Regions from separate parts of the Rhizobium sp. BR 315 genome, predicted to be linked through region 1. Evidence: predicted binding sites of a transcription regulator. Region 1 holds the regulator's gene; the other holds the start of a gene.
What was found. Region 1 encodes LexA, which represses DNA repair genes until DNA is damaged. Its sites were predicted from a motif close to TGTTCNNNNTGTGTTCNG; they were not measured.

Region 1 (11,353 bases):
CTCGGTGGTCGTGAAATCCGCGGCTTCGAGAATGCTGGTATCGGCCCGCGTTCGTCGCATGGCGACCCGCTCGGTGGTACGACCTACTTCACCGCTTCGGCTGAAGCGAGCATGCCGATGCCGGGCGTCCCGCAGGATATCGGCCTTCGCATAGCAGCTTTCGCTGATGCAGGTACGCTTTATGGCAATAAGGCAAACCTCTTCGGTGATACGCTGAACAACGACAGCTCGCTTCGAGCTTCGCTCGGTGCTGGTCTGATCTGGTCTTCGCCGTTCGGTGTTATCCGTGTCGACTACGCAGTGCCGGTCGCCAAGGAAAGCTACGACAAGGTTCAGAATTTCCGGTTTGGCATCGCCAATCAGTTCTGATATCGGCAGTCCAGAACTGCGGGCTTGAACACCGTTCTGGAGCTGGTGCTTATGGAACATACTGGTTTTTTCCCACCCCATGGTGGCGTCAGCTTGAAACAACTGGCTGTGCATCTTGGGGTGGAGCTTGCTGATGAGGCCTCTTCGGAGGTCGTCATCAGATCGATTGCTCCCGTCTATCGCGCAGGCGAGGGCGATATTTGCTACATTCTTTCTCGGAAGAATCGCGCTGAGCTGGAGACCTGCAAGGCTTCGGCAATCATCTGTTTGCCGGCGCTGAAGTCTTTCATCCCCGAGCATATTCCGGTGCTTCTATCCAAAAAGCCGCATACGGATTTTGCGCTTGCCGGTGCGTTGCTGCATCCGGAAGCAATGCGCCCCGTTACGTTCACGTCTAATCCGGCGACCGTATCGCCCGCAGCGGTAATCGATGCGACGGCGAAGCTGGAGGCCAATGTTGGCGTCGAGCCTGGTGCGGTCATCGGTGCGGGCGCTGAGATCGGCGAGGGGACCTATATCGGCGCCAATGCCCTTATCGGGCCGGGCGTGAAGATCGGACGCAATTGCAGCATCGGCGGCGGCGCGAGCGTGCTCTGCGCATATCTCGGCAATGGTGTCATCATCCACAATGGCGCGCGCATCGGTCAGGATGGCTTCGGCTATGCGCCGGGGCCGCGCGGCATGATCAAGATCGTGCAGATTGGCCGGGTCATCATCCAGGACAACGTCGAGATCGGCGCCAATACGACGATCGACCGGGGCACGATGGATGACACCGTGATCGGTGAGGGCACCAAGATCGACAACCAGGTGCAGATCGGACATAACGTCCGCATCGGTCGCCACTGTGCTATCGTCAGTCAGGTCGGTATCGCCGGCAGTACGGTGGTTGGCGATGGTGTGCAGATCGGTGGCCAGGCTGGCCTCAACGGGCATATCCACATCGGCGATGGCGTGCAGATCGGCGCCAAGAGTGGTGTTATGAATGATATTCCGGCGGGCGAGCGCTATGCTGGTATTCCAGCGCGGCCGCTATGGGATTTTCTGAGAGAGTCGGCGGAGATCGCGAAGCGGTCAGGAGCCAGAGACAAGAAAGACGGGAGTGCGGAGCATGACTGAGGAAGCCAAGACGTCATTGTCGTCGGCCGATGTTCTGGAAATAATGAAGCTGTTGCCGCATCGCTATCCTTTCCTGATGGTCGACAAGATCATCGAGATCGATAGCGATAACTCCGCGATCGGCATCAAGAACGTAACGGCGAATGAGCCGCAATTCACCGGACATTTCCCGGGGTCGCCGATCATGCCGGGCGTTTTGCTCATTGAAGGCATGGCGCAAACGGCCGGTGCGATCTGTGCACGGAAAGATGGTATCGGCGGAAATCTCGTCTACTTCATGACGATCGACAACGCCCGTTTCCGCAAACCGGTTGTTCCGGGTGATCGTGTCGAATTTCATGTCGCCAAACTGAAGCAGCGCGGTACCATCTGGAAATTCCATTGCGACGCCAAGGTCGATGGCAACCTGGTTGCCGAAGCGGATATCGGGGCGATGATCGTGCGGAAGGATCAGAACGAGGCATGAGCAGCATCGCAAAAAGCGCGCGCATCCATAAGCTCGCGGTCGTTGAGGATGGTGCCATTATAGGCGAGAACGTCGAGGTCGGACCTTTCTGCCACGTCGGCTCCAAGGTTGTGCTGCATGACGATGTTCGTTTGCTGACACATGCCGTCGTTACCGGTCGCACGACGATTGGCAAGGGAACGAAGATATTCCCGATGGCGGTTGTCGGCGGCGACCCGCAAAGCGTTCACCACGGCGGCGAAGAGACGACGCTGGATGTCGGTGAGAACTGCACGATCCGCGAGGGTGTCACGATGAACACCGGCACGGCCGATTTCGGCGGCAAGACGATTGTCGGCAACAACAATCTGTTCCTGGCTAATTCGCATGTGGCGCATGATTGCCGCGTCGGCAATAATGTCATCATGTCGAACAACGTCATGCTGGCAGGACATGTGGTCGTTGAAGACCGGGCCATCCTCGGGGGCGGCTGCGCAGTGCATCAGTTTACCCGCATCGGCCGGCAAGCCTTCGTCGGCGGCCTTTCTGCCGCAAGTTACGATGTCATTCCCTATGGCATGCTGAACGGAAATCCGGGCGTACTTTCCGGTCTCAACATCGTCGGCATGACGCGTGCGGGCACAGACCGTGCGGTCATTCACCGGGTTCGACGTGCCTACAAGAGCATTTTCGAGGGCGAAGGTTCGATTAGGGACAATGCAGCGGCGATCCGCGAGGAATATGCCGATTGCAAGGAAGCGATGGAGATCCTTGATTTCATCGCAGCCGATAGCGATCGCGCGCTGTCGTCCCCCAATCGCGGCAAGAGCTGACGTGGTTTCGGCCAGCCAAAACGGCGGGGGCAGGCTGGCGATCATCGCAGGCAGTGGCTTTTTGCCCGTTTATGTCGCCGAGGCCGCTCGTCAGGCTGGCGAAGACCCGGTCGTCATCGCGCTGACGAATGAGGCGGATCGTGATTGGTCCAGCTTCGATCACGCCAATCTCGGTGTCGGCAATTTTGCCGGACTTGAAGCGACGTTTCGCCGTTACGGCGTGGATCGTGTCGTCATGTCCGGCGGCGTGGCGCGGCGTCCCGCCTGGCGCGAAGTGCATCCCACGTGGCGTGTCATCAAGGAATTGCCCTCGACCGTACGAACGCTTCTTTCCGGCGGCGACAATGCCGTTCTGCAAATGGTCATTCGTCTGATCGAGGCCGGCGGCGTTCGCGTCGTGGGCGCGCATGAAATTGCCCCCGATTTACTGGCGACCACGGGCCCTCTGGGCAGGCTTTCCCCGTCAGATGAGGATCTGCGCGATATCGCGCAGGGTGCCAAGGCGGCCGATGCGCTCGGACTTCTGGACATCGGGCAGGGCGCAGTCAGCGTCGGTGGTCGGGTTGTCGCGCTCGAGGGTGCCGAGGGCACCGATAAGATGATCGAGCGTGTTGCCGAACTGCGCGCCGAAGGGCGCATATCGAGGCGCCGTCGTGGCGTACTGGTCAAGCTTTGCAAGCCGCAACAGGATGTTCGTGCCGATCTGCCGTCGATCGGCGTCTCGACCGTGCTCAACGCCAAGAAAGCAGGGCTTGCTGGCGTCGCGATCGAAGCGGGCAGGGCACTGGTTCTTGACCGCGAGGCCGTGATTGCCGCTGCGGACAACGCGGGCATTTTTGTCTGCGGTATCGACCGAGGATTGAGCGCAGGGAGCTTCTTTTGAGCGGAGCGCCTCTAAAACTTGCCGTCATAGCGGGAGAGGTTTCCGGCGACCTGCTGGGTGGCGATCTCGTTGCTGCGCTGAAGCGACAGTATGACGGCCCTGTGGAGTTGATCGGCGTCGGTGGTGAGGCGCTGGAGGCCCAGGGTCTCCGGTCGCTGTTCGATTATTCCGAGCTCTCGATCATGGGCTTCATCCAGGTGATCAAGCGCCTGCCGAAGCTGCTGGCCCGCATCCGGCAGACGGCTGATGCCATTATCGCCGCGAAACCCGACATTCTCCTCATTATCGACAGCCCGGATTTCACGCATCGCGTGGCGAAAAGGGTGCGCAAGGCGCTCCCTGATCTGCCGATCGTCAACTACGTCTGCCCTAGTGTATGGGCGTGGAAGGAATATCGCGCGCAGAAAATGCTCGCCTATGTCGATCATGTGCTGGCGGTGCTCCCGTTCGAGCCGGAAGCCATGCAACGGCTGGGCGGCCCGGCGACGACCTATGTCGGCCATCGGCTGACTGTCGATGCCGATCTGCTCGAGACACGCCGTCAGCGCGCACTGCGCGATATAAAGGCGGGAAGCGACCTGAAGACCGTCCTTCTCCTGCCCGGCTCGCGTGGCTCGGAAATACGCCAGCTTCTGCCTGTTTTTGAGCGGGCTACCGAAGAGCTTAGCCGGAGAAACGATAACGTACGCTATCTGCTACCGACTGTGCCGAAGCAGGAGGCTCTGGTGCGTTCTCTGCTTGAGAGCTGGAGTGCCAAGCCGGAAGTTCTTGTGGGCCAGCGTGCAAAGTGGCAAGCATTCGCCCTCGCTGATGCCGCAATGGCTGCATCAGGCACGGTGATCCTGGAGTTGGGTCTGGCCGGCGTTCCGGTCGTTTCGACTTACAAGACGGAGTGGCTCGCCAAGTTCGTGATGTCGCGCATCAAGGTATGGACGGCAGCCCTGCCGAACCTCATTGCCGACTACGCCGTCCTGCCCGAGCTCATCAATGATGTCTTGCGGCCCGGCCTGCTTGCCCGATACATGGAGCGTCTTTCGACCGACACTCCCGAGCAAGCGGCAATGCTTGCCGGTTACGATCTGGTGTGGCAGCGCATGCAGACGGAGGAGCCGCCCGGCGACAAGGCGGCGGCAATCGTTCTTGAGGTCTTGTCCAACAAAAAAGCCGGTCATTTCTGACCGGCTTTTCTAATGTTATTTCCGAGGCTTAACGCTTGGAAACCGGAACGTATTCGCGCAGCGGTGCGCCGGTATAGAGCTGGCGCGGACGGCCGATGCGCTGATGCGGATCCTCGATCATCTCGTTCCACTGAGCGATCCAGCCGACGGTGCGGGCGAGAGCGAACAGAACGGTGAACATGGTCGTGGGGAAGCCCAGAGCCTTCAGCGTGATGCCGGAGTAGAAGTCGACGTTCGGATAGAGCTTCTTCTCGATGAAGTACTCATCGGTCAGTGCGATGCGCTCGAGCTCGATTGCGATGTCGAGCAGCGGATCGTCCTTGATGCCGAGTTCGCCGAGAACTTCGTGCGCCGTCTTCTGCATGATCTTGGCGCGCGGGTCGTAGTTCTTGTAAACGCGGTGACCGAAGCCCATCAGACGGAACGGGTCGTTCTTGTCCTTGGCGCGGGCAATGTATTCCGGAATGCGGTCGACCGAGCCGATTTCGCTGAGCATGTTGAGCGCAGCTTCGTTGGCGCCGCCGTGAGCCGGGCCCCAGAGGCAGGCAATGCCCGCTGCGATACAGGCGAACGGATTGGCACCCGACGAGCCGGCCAAGCGAACCGTCGAGGTCGATGCATTTTGCTCGTGGTCGGCATGCAGGATGAAGATGCGGTCCATGGCGCGTGCGAGCACCGGATTGACCACGTATTCTTCGCAAGGAACGGCAAAGCACATGCGCAGGAAGTTCGATGCGTAGTCGAGATCGTTCTTCGGATAAACGAAGGGCTGGCCGATATGGTACTTGTAGGCCATGGCGGCGAGCGTCGGCATCTTGGCGATCATGCGCAGGCTTGCGACCATGCGCTGATGCGGATCGGTGATATCGGTCGAGTCATGGTAGAAGGCCGACAGAGCGCCAACGCAGCCGCACATGACCGCCATCGGATGCGCATCGCGGCGGAAACCGGTGAAGAAACGCGACATCTGCTCATGCACCATGGTGTGGTGCACGACCCGATAGTCGAAGTCCTTTTTCTGAGCTGCCGTCGGCAGTTCGCCGTAAAGGAGCAGGTAGCAGACCTCGAGGAAATCGCCGTGTTCGGCCAGCTGGTCGATCGGATAGCCGCGATGCAGGAGAACGCCTTCGTCGCCATCGATATAGGTGATGCTGGACTCGCACGACGCCGTCGAGGTGAAGCCAGGATCATATGTGAAAGTGGAGGTGTTCTTATAAAGGGCACCAATATCAATGACACTCGGGCCGATGGTTCCGGTTTTGACCGGCAAGTCCACCGTCTTTTCGCCCCAAGTTAGTTTCGCGCTTTGTTCCGTCATGCTGATCCTCCAAGATTTGGCGGGATTGACGCCATAAAAAGCGCCAAAAGGTTAAGCGACTACCGACTAGCTATATGATCCAGAGCCTAATGCCAAGTTATCCCAATGCCGAATTGTGCATTGCAGTATCAACTTTTGGGCACTGCACTAGGGCCATAGGTCATTCTGCCAAGGGCAATCAGCTCCGTTTGGCCACGATCGCGATGATTTTGGTTGAATTCACCGAACGGTGACGGCAAAAATCGCGCGAAAGCTGTAGTTTTGCGTGGGGCAGGCGGCGAATGCCTAATTTGGAGGCACCGGAGCAGCAGGAGGATGGCCAGGATCTTGTTCTGCCATCGCGGCATCGCCGCGCCATCGCCACAGTCGTCTTTCGTGCCAAAGCTGAGCAACGGGAGCGGACACAGGACCATGCTCCCCTGTCAGGGCGGCTCTACCTGGCGCTCAATCATATACGAGTCGTTATTGGACGCCTTATCGAAGAGGAGGCGGCGCACGGCCGCGCCATCCTGTTCGCCCCGATCTATATGGGCCTGGGTGCGATCTTCTGGTTCACGCTCGCCAGCGATCCGCCTCCGCAGACTATCCTGGTCGGGTTTCTGCTGCTGACGGGTGGCTTTCTTTTCAGGCGGGAATCCGGCCAGCTGGTTCGGCATCTGCTGTTCGCCGGCATGCTGATAAGTCTCGGCATGGCCTTGGCGCAGCTGGAGAGCTGGCGGGCATCGACCATCATGCTCGATTCGGCGGTGACGACGACCGTGACCGGCCGGGTCGAAAGACGCGAAACCTACGACAACGGTCGATGGAGATACGTCGTCAAAGTCGAGGCGACGGAGAAGCCGTCTGTTCACAGGCCGCCGGAACGCGTAACGATCTTTGTGCGCAAGCAGGCGGAACCGTTCAATCTCGGCGATCGTATTCAGGGCAGGGCGCGTCTGACGCCGCCTGCAGGCCCTGCGCTGCCTCGCCTCAACGATTTCGCATTCAGCTCCTACTTTAACGGCATCGGTGCGAATGGCTTTGCCTACGGCGCCCTGACATTATTGTCTCCGAGCGGTGATGCTGCGGAAAACTCGCTGCTGGATAAGGCGGATATCTGGCTTGCCGGCCTTCGCAACAGCATAGGCGACAGGATCAGACGGACCTTGCCTGGTGATGTCGGCGCCTTTGCGGCGGCACTTGTCACCGATGAGAGACGAGCGATTTCGGATGATACGACCGAGGCGCTGCGAGTTGCCGGGCTGACCCACATCATCGCCATTTCCGGCCTGAACATGGCGCTTTCGGCCGGCATCTTCTATGTCGGCCTGCGATACCTGTTCAGCCTGTTCCCAGGTCTGGTGCAGGCGTGGCCAACCAAGAAGATCGCTGCCTTCGGCGCGCTGGTTACAGTGACCGCCTATTACCTAATTTCCGGCTTCGGCGTGTCGGCCGAGCGGGCTTTCATCATGATGGCGATCATGCTGGTTGCGGTCCTGCTCGACCGGCCGTCGATCAGTCTCCGCAATGTGGCGCTCTCTGCGATTGTCATTCTCGTTCTCTCACCATCGCAGGTGCTCGGGCCGAGCTTTCAGATGTCCTATGCCGCAACGCTGGCGCTGGTGTCGGGCTACACGCTCTGGAAACGAAGGCGGCATCGTGAAAGCATCCTTTCACGGTCGAAGTTCCTGAGTCCGCTGCTGTTCGTTTCGCGTTTCTTCGGCGGCATATTATCGACCTCGTTCATCGGTGGCGCTTCGACCGCGATCTTCTCGATAGAGTATTTTCACCGACTGGCGACATACGGCCTTGCCGCCAATCTTGCCGCCATGCCTATTGTCTCCTTTATCGTCATGCCATTCGGCATGGTCGCCATGCTGCTCATGCCTTTCGGCCTCGACGGGCCATTCTGGAAAGTCACCGGCGAGGGACTGGAGCTCGTCATCCTTGTTGCCAAGACAGTTGCCGGCTGGGGCGGCGATATCACGTTCGGACGCCAGCCGGCATGGCTGATGCCGACGTTCATCGCCGGCTTTCTGATCATGAGTGTGCTGCGAACCAGGCTGCGCCATCTGGGCTTCGTCTTGCTGCTTGCGACGATTGGCGCGGCGGCATTCGGCTCCGGCGTGCAGAAGCCTGATCTGATGATCTCCGAGGACGGTGCCTTGGTTGCTCTCAGGCAGGACGGGATATTGGCGACTAATCGTGAAAGACCACAGACCTTTATTTTCGAGCAATGGCAGAAGGCACTGGTTGCAGCTGAGCACCAGCCTCCAACGATCCTTCCTGCCGATAGCCGGCTTCCTCAGATCAGCAAGAAGCAGCGCCGTCGCCGATTAAGCGCGGACGAACAGAAGGCGGTACGCAAGGCAATGGGAGAGGCCCTCGATCAGACGATGCAGGGGAGCTTCGCCTGCCAGAAAGGCGCATGGTGCGTTGCAATGCTTGAGAATGGGACCATTCTGGTCACCATCGAAAACGCAGCCTATCTGCCACCGGCCTGCGATACGGCCAATATCGTCGTGACAGCGATACGCCTGCGTCTCGACCGCTGCCGCTCAGGCGCGATGCTCTTTACCGGCGCGACGTTGCGGCGAAGCGGATCAGTCGAAATGGACCTGCGCGGCGACATCCCTATCGTCTCCACAGCATTCGAAAATCCTCAGCGCCCATGGACCCGGCATCGGACCTACGATTGGCGCACCGGAACGTTCGGTGCTCCCATCGGATCGCGGCCATCACCGGCTAGTGATAACGGCGAATAAGGCCGACCAGCTTTCCCTGAACCTTGACCCGGTCAGGCCCGAAGATACGGGTCTCGTAGGCCGGATTGGCGGCTTCGAGAGCGATCGAGGCGCCTTTGCGACGGAAGCGCTTCAGCGTTGCCTCTTCATCGTCGACGAGAGCGACGACGATATCGCCCGGATTGGCAGTCGTCGAATTGCGGATAATGACCGTATCGCCATCGAAAATGCCGGCATCGATCATCGAATCGCCCCGTACTTCCAAAGCATAGTGATCGCCTGCACCAAGCATGTCGGCGGGAACGGTTATATCATGCGTATTGTTCTGAATGGCCGAGATCGGAACGCCTGCCGCGATGCGGCCCATGACCGGCACGGATACCGCACTATTGTGATCGTCATTTGCCACTTTCGGTGGAGCCGGCGGGGCAACGGGCTGGGGCTTGCCAAGGCTGCCTTCGATGACGCTCGGCGAAAAGCCGCGTCGCTGCTGCAAACTCGAATTATAGGCATCCGGCAGCTTGATGACTTCAAGCGCCCTGGCGCGATTCGGCAGTCGGCGGATGAAGCCGCGCTCCTCGAGCGCCGTGATCAGCCGGTGAATTCCGGACTTCGATGCAAGATCCAGCGCATCCTTCATCTCGTCGAAAGATGGTGGAACACCGGACTCCTTCATGCGTTCGTGAATGAAGAGAAGCAGTTCCTGCTGCTTGCGCGTCAACATCGTCTTGGAACCCCAGATCAAGAAAAAGTCGTGAAACAAATCCAGAACGGACACTATATGTTCCATATGTGTTCCGCAAGTGCTTAAATTTCGGTAAAGCCTTGTTCGGGCAATTAAATAATTATCACTGTCGAATGTATCGCCTGAAGACACTTGCACGTCACGTCTGCGCTAACCTGCGGATAAATATAGGAAATGCCGTCCGTACCGCCACGAAGACTTTCCTGGTTCAGCGGGTGCGTCTGATGCCTCTACGCGTACGACACTTCGTCGGATAAGCCCGCTATGGAAGAGAATCAGTAATCACGTTTCCGAGATTGCGTTTCGTTCACGCCGCCTGCTTTGTGCTCGTTGCTTCCATCTTGAATTAGGCGACGGATAGGCGCAAATCTGCACCTGCAGGGAAACAGGAGAAACCATGATTTCATCGCCGCACCCGCTGGATCATCTCGTGCTGCCGACCGTCAACATCGCTCTGGCGCGTGAACGTCTCGGTAAGCTCGGCTTTACCGTGGCTCCGGACGCGCGTCATCCTTTCGGCACCGAGAATGCCTGCGTCTTCTTTGCCGACAAGACCTATCTCGAACCTCTGGGTGTGGCGTCGCAAGAGCAATGCGAGACGAGCATTGCCGATGGCAATGTCTTCGTCGCGCGCGATCAGGCCTATCGCTTCCGTGTCAGCGAGGATGGTTTCTCGGCAGTGGTTTTCGGTACCGATGATGCTGCTGTGGATGACAAACGTTTCAGGGCTGCCACGATCTCGGCGGGGCGGATGCTGGATTTCTCCCGGCCCATGAGGATGCCGGATGGAACGCAAACCACGGCCGGTTTTCGCCTGGCCTTTGCCGCCGATCTGCGAGCGCCGGATTTTCTGGCCTTCTGCTGTCAGCGCATCAATCCGCTGCCGGCGGATCGCGGCGCGCTCGAGCGCCATGAGAACGGCGTGACCGGCATTGCACGGGTAGCGATGTCGGCAACGAAGCCGGCCGCGTTCCGCAGCTTCTTCGAGCACGTCGTCGGCAACCCCCGAATTTTTGAGCACTCCTTCGGGCTGACGATCAAGGCGGCCAACGCCGATATCGAGCTTCTGACGCCGCAAGGGATAGAAGCATTTTACGATTTGCGGGTCGGCGATCATGATCCGGGCTTGCGGGCGCGAGCAATCCTTTTCAAAACGCGCGATCTTTCCGTGACATCGTCGCATTTCGCTGCTAACGGCGTCACATATACGCGTAAGAACAATCGTATTTTGGCACGGCTGGCGCCCGAACAGGGGGCGTTGTTCGCCTTCGAGGAGATAGCATGAGCACGAATTCCGAAGTGATCGTCGGCGAAGGAGCTTCTAAGGTTCTGTTTTCCAACACCGCCAAGCTCTCCCTGATTGCCGGTCCCTGCCAGATGGAAAGCCGCGAGCATGCGTTCATGGTTGCCGGCGTCCTGAAGGAACTCTGCGAGAATCTCGGCATCGGCCTTGTTTACAAGTCGTCCTATGACAAGGCGAACCGCACGTCGCTCTCTGGCAAGCGCGGCATTGGCCTTGAAACATCCATGGAAGTCTTTGCCGATCTGAAAAAGGAGTACGGCTTTCCTGTTTTGACCGACATCCACACGGAAGAGCAGTGCGCTGTCGTCGCCAAGACGGTCGATATCCTGCAGATCCCCGCTTTCCTCTCGCGCCAGACCGATCTTCTGGTGGCCGCCGCCAAGACCGGCCGCGTCGTCAACGTCAAGAAGGGGCAGTTCCTCGCGCCCTGGGACATG
Region 2 (11,353 bases), on a different contig from region 1:
CCCAGCCAAGTCTCATGCTGCCAACCTCTTAAACAACTTAGGACCTCGGCCTGCGAATGCGACACGCTCAGCCATATTCGAGATGCTTGCTGAGAAGCTGGAGCGCGCCAAGCAGGCCGGCAAATTCAATTTCGATGCATCAGCCGTGGCGACCGTTGCGGCTAAGCTCGGCGAGGCCAAACTTGCAAAGGTGGCGGCTGATTTTTCGGGGGCGGCTTACGGGACCAATATCGAATACGATAGTAGCCTGTTCCAATTGACCGGTGACATCGCCGAACTACAGCGTTTGCCGCCCATGACGCATCTTTTTCAAAGCAAGATCACCCCCTGGCTGGCAATCGCTACGTTGCAGTTGCAGAAGGGGAATTCGCAGGCAGCTTTCGAGACAGCCGAGTCAATCTTCCAGGAAGCACTGGTCGGGGAGAACCTCAACGAGACCGACATCGTCAATGCGGTGCAATCTGTTGTTGCCTTGCACTTGCTCGGCGGCGATCAGAGAGATGCGCTGGCGCTTGCCAAAAGGGCATCCGAAACGTTGATGGCGCTTGAGAGCCCGCGTATCTACAGCCTTTCGATTTTGTCTTCTCAGCTCTCGCATGTCGGCGATACACAGGCTGCTGCCGAGCTTTGCCGACGTGGTTACGACATTTACGCATCCTCGCCTCCCGACTCCTATCCCGAACACTACTATCTCGCCTACGCCGCTTATTGGGCAGGTCTTGGCGACATGTTCTCTGAACTCAAAGCCAAGGTTCCGTCTGAGCATGGCGAGATCTTCTGGGTATGGTTCGTAATGCAGGCGACGGATCATCGGAATGCAAGCCCAAACGACAGCGATGTCCTAGCCGGTGGCGGCGTCGGACTCTGGGACAGGTTGATCGAGCGTGCCATAGTGCTGGGTGATCGCGAAAAAGCGATAGCCTTTCTGCCGAAGGCAATTCAGGCGACGATCAATGGCGCAAATGCGGGATCTCTCCATACGCTTCGTCAACTTGCGGCCTATGCCGTGTGCCTAGGCCGTCCAGATACGGCGAAAGACGCCTTAGATCATGCCGCTCGCGTGGCCGCCGCGGTGAGGAAAGGCCAAGACGGCATTAAGGCACGGCTTGACGTCCTGATCTGGAAGCGGGCGCTGGCGCGAAATGAGCTCACGGCGACTATGCGCTTACCGTAGTTCGGGAACAGACCTGCTCACGTTTAAAGGTTGAGGAAGCTGAACTTTTCGTCGTCGCCACCAAAGGTGCTCCAGTTACGTTCGTGGGGCAAATTTTCTGGCGATGCAGAACCGCCTGGCATTGCGCAAGCGGCTTTCAATTGCGATGGACAGCGAAACCTGCTTATCTAATGAGAAATTGCAAGTGGCGGGACAGCAAAAGGCTGCGGTTGAGATGGCCCCATATCTGCTATTATTTTTCATCTTCGTCACGTGCGGCCTCGTCAATATGACACGCCCTCGAAACTCCATCAGACCAGTGAGCGAACGAGATATCGAAAACGCTTACAAAGCGGCTTTCAAAATTGAATCCAAGGAGACAGTAGAGCGACGAAAGCTCATAAGCCTCCTTCTGGTGATTGCATTGCTAATCGACATACTCCTCATCGTGTGGATAGTTCGCTTCGCCTAGTAGGTAGGCTTGCTAAACGCGAAGAAGCCCCTGGATGCGCGGGATGGCTCGGTCTCACGAATTATGTGGAATAGTCTGGAAAGCACGTTTGTGCCTGATTTCACCCAGATTTGCAATTCGTCGTGACCCCGCTTCGTTATTGATACAGCCAATCCTTCAATGGTTTGGCGGCGACTGAACGGATCACCGCCGAGTGCAAATATGGGTCAGAATGTTGCGAAACTCGACATTGAGACTATTCCGTGAGCTCTTGCCCAAGCCTCTTTCGTGAATTGATCGTTAGAAAATAGTAAGCGACAAGGTGAGGTCGTTCAGGCGACGGCAGTGCGTGAAGTTGAGGGGCAACAAGTCATCGATGTCAGGGCCAAATGCAATGCTCAGCCCGCTTTGCGCGGGCTTTGTCTTTCGGACGCTTCGGATCAATCAAAAAGGGCCTGGCTGGCCATTGCCCAGGCGTGGAAACGCCAAAAAGCTCCCAGAGCGGTCTCCGGATGTTCAGCCAATCGAGTTTGTACTCGCCAACTCGCGCCGGGACGAGGGTAAATATCAGCCGCGCGTAGGCTTCCGGCCGCTCTTCAGCGGTTTGATTGTAATGAGATCGTCGGCCACCGGAACGAAGAACTCCGAAATATCGCAAGACAGCGCTTCAGCAATCTTCTCAAGCGTCGTGACCGTCGGGTTCTTGCTGCCACGTTCGAGGAAACCGACATAGGATCGCTCGACATTGGCCTCAAGCGCGAGGTTGTCCTGCGAGATTTCCCGCAAAACCCGTAATCGCCTCAGATTCAGTGCCACTCGCTGCCGTGCATCCATGGCGGAAACACAACATTTGACAGTTCATAAAACCACGTATTATAAAACTATGAAAGGCGATATTGAACGAACTGCAGGTGGTAGCTCAAGTCGCGTATGTCTGTGGGTAGCACTCGCTTTGCATTTCTCGGGGACCGGATCGGAACTGGATCGATATTTCCTTACTTCAGGAGATTGCCGGGCCAGTGAGATCGTAGGAGGTGTATGACGGTGGTGCCCGACGAAACGGCCGACTTGCTGATGGCCTTGCTCTTTGCCGTGAGGAAAATTGTCGACAGCGGCGCACAAGGTAAGCTGCGCATAGCAAAAGCCTATCACGAGGCGCGTTCGCTCATCGCGACGATTGATCAGGACCGCGGATTGGCCCGCCCGCGTATCGAGGCATGCCTGAAGCACGTCAATATCTATAAGAATGCCGATGATCCGGCTGCAGCGGGTTGGATGCTGGCTGCGATCCAGGAGCGGGTGGGCGAGCATGACCTTTACGGCTGGCGCCGGCTCGGGGAAATCGTCGATGCAGCGGTGAATGAACTCCTGTTGTCTGAACAGGTGGCAATGCATTGAACTGTCAAAACACCGCGCGCTACAACAAGCCTAGTGGACTGACCAATTCGCCTTCCTTGGTGACGATCGCCGACCCATAGGGCTCGCGGGAGGCGACGATCATCGCATCATCCGGTGACGGGTGCGCCAGATCCTTCGCCTCCTCCCAAGGCGCCGTCATCCAAATGTCAGCCGCTTCTTTGGTCAGCAGCAGCACCGGCATGGCCTTGTCGTGGATCGGCTTGACGAGATTGTTCGGATCGGTGGTCAGAAACCCGTAGAGGTCATCGGTCGTCGGCCCATCCTTGACCTTACGCACGGACGTCCATTGCGGAACATGAATGCCGGCAAAGAACATCAGCGGCTTACCGTCATCGCGCGCGAACCAGGCATTCGGCACATTGTCGCCGGCTTGCTGGCTTGCCGGATCCGGCTCGGCAAAGCTGGTGACGGGAACAAGGCAGCGGTTCTCGACACCGAACCAGCGCTTCCAGTGCGGAAGCTTGAGGTTGCGAACGTTGGTGACGCCACGATCGACCTGCTCGCGCACCAACTGCTCGAAATCAAATTCCTTGCCCTTCGCCCGCAGTTTCTCAGCCTTGGCCTGGGCCGCCTTTTCAAGAACGAATCTCGGGGAGGGAAGGCCCCAGCGCGCATGGACGAGCTGATTCCTGCCGTTGGCAGTGTTTCGGACGATCGGCCCCATCTGGTCCGGGTTCATCTGATAGGCCGGCATCAGGTTGATCAGGCTCTCGACATCCTGAGCCCACTTGTTCACCCAGTCCTTGTCTTCCATGCGGTAGAGGTTGCACATCGGCGATCCATCCCCCTTGAAGCTGGCCGGCATGGTAGCCGACGAAACGATAGAATGCCAACGGGTGGGTCTTGCTGGGCAGGAGGCGGAAATTTTCCGACACTGTTCGTCGCCGACCATTTGAAGTCATGCCCATGATTCTCAACGAGAATCTTAAAGTCCACTAAAATAGAGGGATAATATTCCTATTTCGGGTTGCTTGACTTGCAATTCGAAACGGAACATTTAGTGAACATATACACCTGACCGACATGATGTCGATGCCCACACGACCTCGCAAGGACCCGTGAATGATGACTGCTGCCCGTGACAGGGTGATATCCGATCTGAAAGACCGCATTGCGCTACTTGAAGGCAATGCCGCCAGAAAGATTGGCTGTCTTGCCTTTGGTGTAGCTGAGATCGATGCGACGCTGCCGGGCGGGGGCCTTGCCTATGGCGCCGTGCACGAATTTGCCGGCGGTGGAGCGGGCGTCGTCGACGGCGCGGCGGCTGCCCTGTTTGCCGCCGGCATTGCCGCAAGGACCAGGGGAAAGATCGTCTGGTGCCTGACGCGGCCGGACCTCTTCTTTCCGGCGCTGGCGCAGGCTGGTCTTCATCCGGATCGCGTCGTCTTCGTCGAGGCCGACCGGGAGGAGGACGTTCTCGCATCGATGGAAGAGGCCTTGGCCTTTGGCGGACTTGGCGCCGTCGTCGGCGAGATTGTCCGGCTGCCGATGATCGCCTCCCGTCGCCTGCAGCTGGCGGCGGAAAGGACCGGAACCATGGGCCTGGTGGTCAGGCGCTGGCGCCGGCAGACGGAAGCGTCGGATTTCGGGCAGCCGACGGCATCGACGACCAGATGGCGGGTGAGCGTCTTGCCATCGGAAGAGCTGCCGGTTCCAGGCGTCGGCCGGCCGCGATGGCTTCTGGAATTGATGAGAGTGAAGGCGGGTGAGTGCGCTGAGTTTGTCGTAGGAGCGTGCGATGCCACGGGTCGTATCCATCTATCTGCCGGATCTGCCGATCGAGCGGATCAGGCGCATGGATGGGAGAGCAGAATTATCGCCTGACAGGCCGCTTGTCCTGGTCTCTAGGAGTGGCTCCAAGCGCGTGATATCCGTGGCCGACGAAAAAGCCAGGCAAGCGGGTATCCGTTTGGGCATGCCGGCCGCCAAGGCGCAAGCCATGGTGCATGGCCTGCAATTCGCCGATGCGGATCCGTCAGCCGATGCAGGGGCTCTTGAGCGGATCGCACTCTGGGCCTTGACGCAATATTCCCCGATCGTTGCGGTCGATGGCACCGACGGCATCGTCATGGATACGCAAGGCGCTGACCATCTGCAGGGTGGAGAGCTTCCGATGTTGACCGGCATTGCCAATCGTTTCCGGGCGAGGGGGCTGACCATTCATGCGGCGATCGCCGACAGCTGGGGTGCGGCGCATGCCTGTGCCCGCGCCATCGATCGAGAGGTTGTCATCATCCCCACAGGAGAGACCGTCCGTGCCGTCGAACGGCTGCCGATCTCGCGTCTGCGGCTGCCGGCAGAGATCGTCAGCGATTTGCACACGCTTGGCTTCAAAACCATCGGCGAGCTGTCGACGACGCCGCGGGCGCCATTGGCGCTTCGCTTCGGCCCGGAGATTGGCAGACGTCTCGACCAGATGTTCGGTCGCCTATCCGAGCCGATCGATCCGATCCGGGCATCGGAGTGGATAGAAGTCAGCCGCGCCTTTGCTGAACCCATTGGCGCGGCTGAGACGATCGACAGGTATGTCGGCCGCTTGATCGTCAAGCTGGTGGCTGAACTGCAGCGCAAGGGGCTAGGCGTCCGGCGGGCCGACCTGATTATCGAGAAGGTCGACGGTACAAGGCAGGCTATCCGTGCAGGAACGGCCAAACCTGCCCGCGATGTCGCCTGGCTGACCAAGCTGTTTCGCGATCGCACCGAGACGATCGAGCCCGGCTTCGGCACCGAGAGATTAACACTGGTTGTCGTCATGACCGAGCCGCTCGGGGAAGAGCAGCGGTCGTCGCTGGTCGATGAGGGAAGTGAGGACATCACCCCCTTGATCGACACCTTCGGCAATCGCGGACAGCGCGTCTATCGCATAGCGCCCGTTGCATCCGATGTCCCCGAACGCAGCATCCGCAGGATATCGGCAGCAGCCGAAGACGTTACCGAGACCTGGGTGCATCACTGGCCAAGGCCCGTACGGCTGCTGGCGAGGCCGGAGCTGATCGAGGTCATCGCGCTGTTGCCGGATCATCCACCTGTTACCGTTACCTGGCGCGGCAAGCGCCGGCGGGTCAAGCGTGCCGATGGTCCGGAGCGGATTTTTGGCGAGTGGTGGACCAGAAGTTCGGAATTCGATGCGGTCCGAGATTATTTCGTGATCGAGGACGAGACCGGCGAGCGCCTGTGGATCTTTCGCTCCGGCGACGGTGTCGATCCCGCCACAGGCTCACATCGCTGGTTCCTGCATGGGATCTTCGCATGAGCTATGCCGAGCTACAGGTCACCACCCATTTTTCCTTCCTGCGCGGCGCCTCGTCGGCCGACGAGCTGTTTCGGACGGCAAAGGAGCTCGGTATCACGGCGCTTGGCATTGTCGACCGCAATTCGCTTGCCGGCGTTGTCAGGGCTCTGGAAGCCTCGCGTGCCACCGGTCTGCGTCTCGTCGTCGGCTGCCGTCTTGATCTGCAGGATGGAATGTCGATCCTCGTCTATCCGACAGACCGCACCGCCTATTCCCGGCTGACCCGGCTTCTGACGCTCGGCAAGAAGAGGGGCGGCAAGGCCAAGTGCATCCTGCATCTCGAAGACGTTGCCCACTATGCCGAGGGTCTGATCGCTATCCTGGTGCCCGACCTTGCCGATGAGACCTGTGCGGTTCAGGTGAGGAAGCTCGCCGACATCTTCGGCGATCGCGCCTATCTGTCGCTTTGCCTGCGCCGGCGGCCGAATGACCAGATGCGGCTGCATGGGCTTTCGAATCTGGCAGCCCGCTTCAAGGTCCGAACCGTCGTCACGAACGATGTCCTCTTCCATGAGCCATCACGCCGGCAACTGCAGGATATCCTCACCTGCATTCGCAGCAATACCACGATCGACGACGTCGGCCTTGAGCACGAGCGCCATGCCGACCGCTATCTAAAACCTCCGGATGAGATGGAGCGTCTCTTTCCGCGCTATCCGGAAGCGCTTGCCCGCACGCTCGAGATCGTCGAGCGCTGCAAGTTCTCGCTGGAGGAATTGACCTATCAATATCCGGAGGAGGCGATCGTTCCCGGCAAGAACGCGCAAAAATCTCTCGAGCACTATGTCTGGGAGTGTATCCCGAACCGCTATCCTGAAGGCATGCCGCCATCGGTGCTGAAGGTGATCCGCCACGAACTCGACCTCATCCGCACCATGAAATACGCGCCCTATTTCCTGACGGTGTTTTCGATCGTGCGCTATGCCCGCAGCCAGGGCATTTTATGCCAGGGGCGGGGATCGGCCGCCAACTCCGCCGTCTGTTACATCCTCGGCATTACCTCCATCGATCCCGACACCAATAATCTGCTGTTCGAGCGCTTCGTCAGCCAGGAGCGCGACGAGCCGCCCGACATCGATGTCGACTTCGAGCATGAGCGCCGCGAGGAGGTGATCCAATGGATCTACAAGACTTACACGCATCAGAAGGCGGCGCTTTGTGCCACGGTCACGCGTTACCGTGCCAAGGGCGCAATCCGCGATGTCGGCAAGGCGCTTGGCCTGCCGGAAGACGTGATCAAGTCCTTGTCGTCGGGCATGTGGTCTTGGTCCGAAGAGCTCGTGACCGATCGAGGTCTTCGTGAGCTCAATCTCAATCCGGACGATCGACGGCTTGCGCTGACGTTGAAGCTGGCACAGCAGCTGATGGGCGCCCCGCGCCATCTTGGCCAGCATCCGGGTGGCTTCGTTTTGACCCATGACCGGCTCGACGATCTCGTGCCGATCGAGCCGGCGAGCATGGCCGACCGGCAGGTGATCGAATGGGACAAGGACGACGTCGAGGCGCTGAAGTTCATGAAGGTCGATGTACTGGCGCTCGGCATGCTCACCTGCATGTCGAAGGCCTTCCGGTTGATCGAGGAGCATAAGGGCAGGCCGATCGATCTCGCCAATATCGAGCAGGAGGACCAGGCGACCTATGCGATGATCCGCAAGGCCGACACACTCGGAACCTTCCAGATCGAAAGCCGCGCCCAGATGGCGATGCTGCCGCGCATGAAGCCGCGCACCTTCTACGATCTCGTCATCCAGGTGGCGATCGTTCGCCCCGGCCCGATCCAGGGCGACATGGTGCATCCCTATCTGCGCCGACGGGAAGGCAAGGAGGAACCCGTTTATCCGACGCCGGAGCTGGAAGCCGTTCTCGGCAAGACGCTTGGCGTGCCACTGTTCCAGGAGAGTGCCATGAAGGTGGCGATGGTCTGTGCCGGCTTTACCGGCGGCGAGGCCGATCAGTTGCGCAAATCGATGGCGACCTTCAAGTTCACCGGTGGCGTCTCGAAGTTCAAGGACAAGCTCGTCTCCGGCATGGTCAGGAACGGCTATACGCCAGAATTTGCCGAAAAGACCTTCTCGCAGCTGGAAGGCTTTGGCTCCTATGGCTTTCCCGAGAGCCATGCCGCCAGCTTCGCTCTGATTGCCTATGCTTCAGCTTACGTGAAATGCCACTATCCCGATGCCTTTTGCGCGGCCCTGCTGAATTCGCAGCCCATGGGCTTTTATGCGCCGGCCCAGATCGTCGGTGACGCCCGCAAGCATGGTGTCGAGGTCCGGCCGGTCTGCGTCAATCGCTCTCGGTGGGATTGCACGCTGGAGGAGCTCGAAGGTAGTGACCGCCACGCTATCCGTCTTGGCATGCGCATGGTCCATGGTCTTGCCGCCGTCGATGCGGCCCGCATCGTTGCCGCCCGGGCCGACCAGCCGTTCGACAGCATCGACGATCTCTGGCGGCGATCGGGCGTGCCGGCGACATCCCTGGTCGAGCTTGCCGAGGCAGATGCGTTTCTGTCCTCGCTCAATTTACAGAGGCGCGATGCGCTCTGGGCGATCAAGGCGCTGCGCAATGAACCGTTGCCTTTGTTCGCAGCGGCGGCCGAGCGCGAGCGAAAAACGATTGCCGAGCAGCAGCAGCCTTCGGTCAGCCTTCGCCAGATGACGGAGGGGCACAATGTCATCAAGGACTATAGCCATACCGGGCTGACGCTTCGCCAGCATCCGCTTGCCTTCCTGCGCAAGGATCTGGCCACCCGCAATATCGTCACCTGCGAAGAGGCCATGTCGGCTCGTGACGGCCGTTGGCTGATGACCGCCGGTCTTGTACTTGTGCGCCAGATGCCGGGCTCGGCCAAGGGCGTCATGTTCCTGACCGTCGAGGACGAGACGGGGCCGGCCAATGTCGTCGTCTGGCCGACGCTCTTCGAGCGCCGCCGGCGCATCGTGCTCGGCGCTTCGATGATGGCGATCAACGGCCGCATCCAGCGGGAAGGGGAGGTCGTGCATCTGATTGCCCAGCAGCTCTTCGATCTCACGAGCGATCTCTCCGGCCTTGCCGATCGCGATGAAGCCTTCAAGCTACCGACCGGCCGCGGTGACGAATTCGCCCATGGCACGCCTGGCATGCCGGATCCAAGGGAGCGGGCGGCGATGAAGGCACGCGAGATCTACGAGCCTGATTTGCATATTGATAGGTTGAAGGTGAAGAGCCGGAACTTTCATTGAAGGCGGCCACATTCGGCTCGAGGCAGCGATAGTTCGCGAAGTGTGGCCGACGATAGGGCGGCGAGAGGAAGGTGAGGCAGGGAGCCGGAAACGTCCATCACGCGGAAATCGGAATAGCCTCCGTTTCCACTCGATGCGAAATCGAATAGCATCTCTCTTTGTGACAGTTGGACGAAGAGAGCGTTAGGAATGTCTATGCAGCCGGTCTACAGTAGGCTCACGAGGGCAATTGCCTTGGGAATTCTGATTGTTCTTCCCGCTGTTTTCTGTGTTTCCTGCTCGACGATCGGCGGGAGTGGCGGACAATCTGGTCGCGCAACTGCGAGCAAATCGACAGATCCTGCCAAAGACAAAGCGGCCGACCGTCGGCGGTGGGCAGAGAGAGTAGAACGAGATAATCAGTTAGCTCCAAGCGGGACGGCACCTGGTTCCTACGGCTCTTCCCGTCCTCTCTTGACCTGGTGAGCGATAGATTTGCAAATTGCCCTGGTTCAGGCTTTAGGGTGATTTGGCACAGTCTCGGATTTGCATCGGCATGCGACGGGAAGAGCGGCAATTTTCAGTGAATTCGGCCGCTATGACCTTGACGAATAACGAGTCTCAAAAGTCCATCACATGAACCGCACGTCGGAAAATGTTCAGGCTTGATATTCATTGCTGATGCAGGGCTCCGCCGCGCGGCACCTCCGCGCTTACGCGTGGTTTGACGTATCGAAGCGAGATTGGAACAGGCGATGAAAGGAATAGTCGTAGTTGGGATTTTGGCAGGCATGCTTGCCGCCTGCCAAACCAACGAAGCAGGACTGGAGCCCATTCGCGGAAGCATTACCTACGGCGGGCAGCCGAGGCAACGATTACAAAAGTCACCCATCGGCAGCATCGTTCCCCACATATTTACTGATCAGTGGGGCGAACGGGTGCGCGAGACTTACATCCTGCAACCCGACCGCAGTCTGAAGCTCGTTGATCGGGTATATCTCGATAGCCCCTTCGATTGAAACAGTCATCCTGGATTGCCCGTCAGCCCTTCGAGCTCGCCGATGATGAGCGGGTGGTCGGAGGCGCGCTGGGAGGCAGCATATCGTCGTCGAACGGCTTCGCAAAATGTTCGACGAAATGAGACCGCGGAGGATGTACCGTCCGTCGGCTCCGGCCTTATGAGATCGGGCTTGCACATGTTGTACAATGCGAACGGATACTTATGGCCAAAATCCTGCGAAAACCGTGCTACGCTATTCGCTTCAATAAAACGATTAGGAGATCGGTGTTGTTGTTGGCCTCGAGCGCGAGCAACTGATGATCCGCAAGATCGGCGAGCGCCAGCAAAACTTCGCGTTCCGACCAACCTGCAGAAATTGCCGCGCTCACCAGCTCCTGAAAAGCCGTTTGAAGTGTATCCTGGCAGCGTATGTGCCTGTCAGGATCGTCGGCGGTCACGAAGGGTCGTGCAATATCGGCCATCACCGAAAGATGAGCTGATTTGCCGGCTTTGGCAATTGAATATCACGAACGCCTAAAAGACGTGGCCAGCCACATCTTTGGCGGTCCGATTAGAAATCTGATCAGCGTTCCGTCGCGCGCCTCCGAGTAACGCAATCAGGCGACTTTCGCGGCGAGCATTTCGTTGATGCAATCTTCGTTCAGCGCTTCCAATTGCTGTAGCGGAAAAGCATTGATGAAGATGCGGAGCGTCTCGTCCAGATCGGCGCCGGATTGGGACCAGCCGGGTCCGCAATCGATCTGCTTGCCTGCAAGATCCTCGACCTGCAAGAGTCCGCAGGTTTCGCCGGCTTCATCGTCGACCGCGAGCTCGAGCGTAC

Region 2: the regulator LexA is predicted to act here: its motif matches at 4,013-4,030, upstream of QD409_RS29920 (ImuA family protein).

The regions. Positions count from the first base shown of each region.
Region 1 is NZ_JARWKZ010000004.1:108,849-120,201, reverse strand. It holds gene bamA (outer membrane protein assembly factor BamA) at 1-369, shown strand, start outside; gene lpxD (UDP-3-O-(3-hydroxymyristoyl)glucosamine N-acyltransferase) at 421-1,488, shown strand; gene fabZ (3-hydroxyacyl-ACP dehydratase FabZ) at 1,481-1,954, shown strand; gene lpxA (acyl-ACP--UDP-N-acetylglucosamine O-acyltransferase) at 1,951-2,766, shown strand; gene QD409_RS06615 (LpxI family protein) at 2,768-3,649, shown strand; gene lpxB (lipid-A-disaccharide synthase) at 3,646-4,827, shown strand; gene gltA (citrate synthase) at 4,856-6,145, opposite strand; gene QD409_RS06600 (ComEC/Rec2 family competence protein) at 6,427-8,889, shown strand; gene lexA (transcriptional repressor LexA) at 8,870-9,592, opposite strand; gene QD409_RS06590 (VOC family protein) at 10,011-10,898, shown strand; gene kdsA (3-deoxy-8-phosphooctulonate synthase) at 10,895-11,353, shown strand, end outside.
Region 2 is NZ_JARWKZ010000054.1:2,633-13,985, reverse strand. It holds gene QD409_RS29945 (hypothetical protein) at 1-1,174, shown strand, start outside; gene QD409_RS29940 (hypothetical protein) at 1,278-1,625, shown strand; gene QD409_RS29935 (helix-turn-helix domain-containing protein) at 2,172-2,420, opposite strand; gene QD409_RS29930 (hypothetical protein) at 2,643-3,002, shown strand; gene QD409_RS29925 (SOS response-associated peptidase) at 3,022-3,795, opposite strand; gene QD409_RS29920 (ImuA family protein) at 4,089-4,847, shown strand; gene QD409_RS29915 (Y-family DNA polymerase) at 4,762-6,276, shown strand; gene QD409_RS29910 (error-prone DNA polymerase) at 6,273-9,533, shown strand; gene QD409_RS29905 (hypothetical protein) at 10,304-10,531, shown strand; gene QD409_RS29900 (hypothetical protein) at 10,761-10,994, opposite strand; gene QD409_RS29895 (hypothetical protein) at 11,130-11,353, opposite strand, start outside.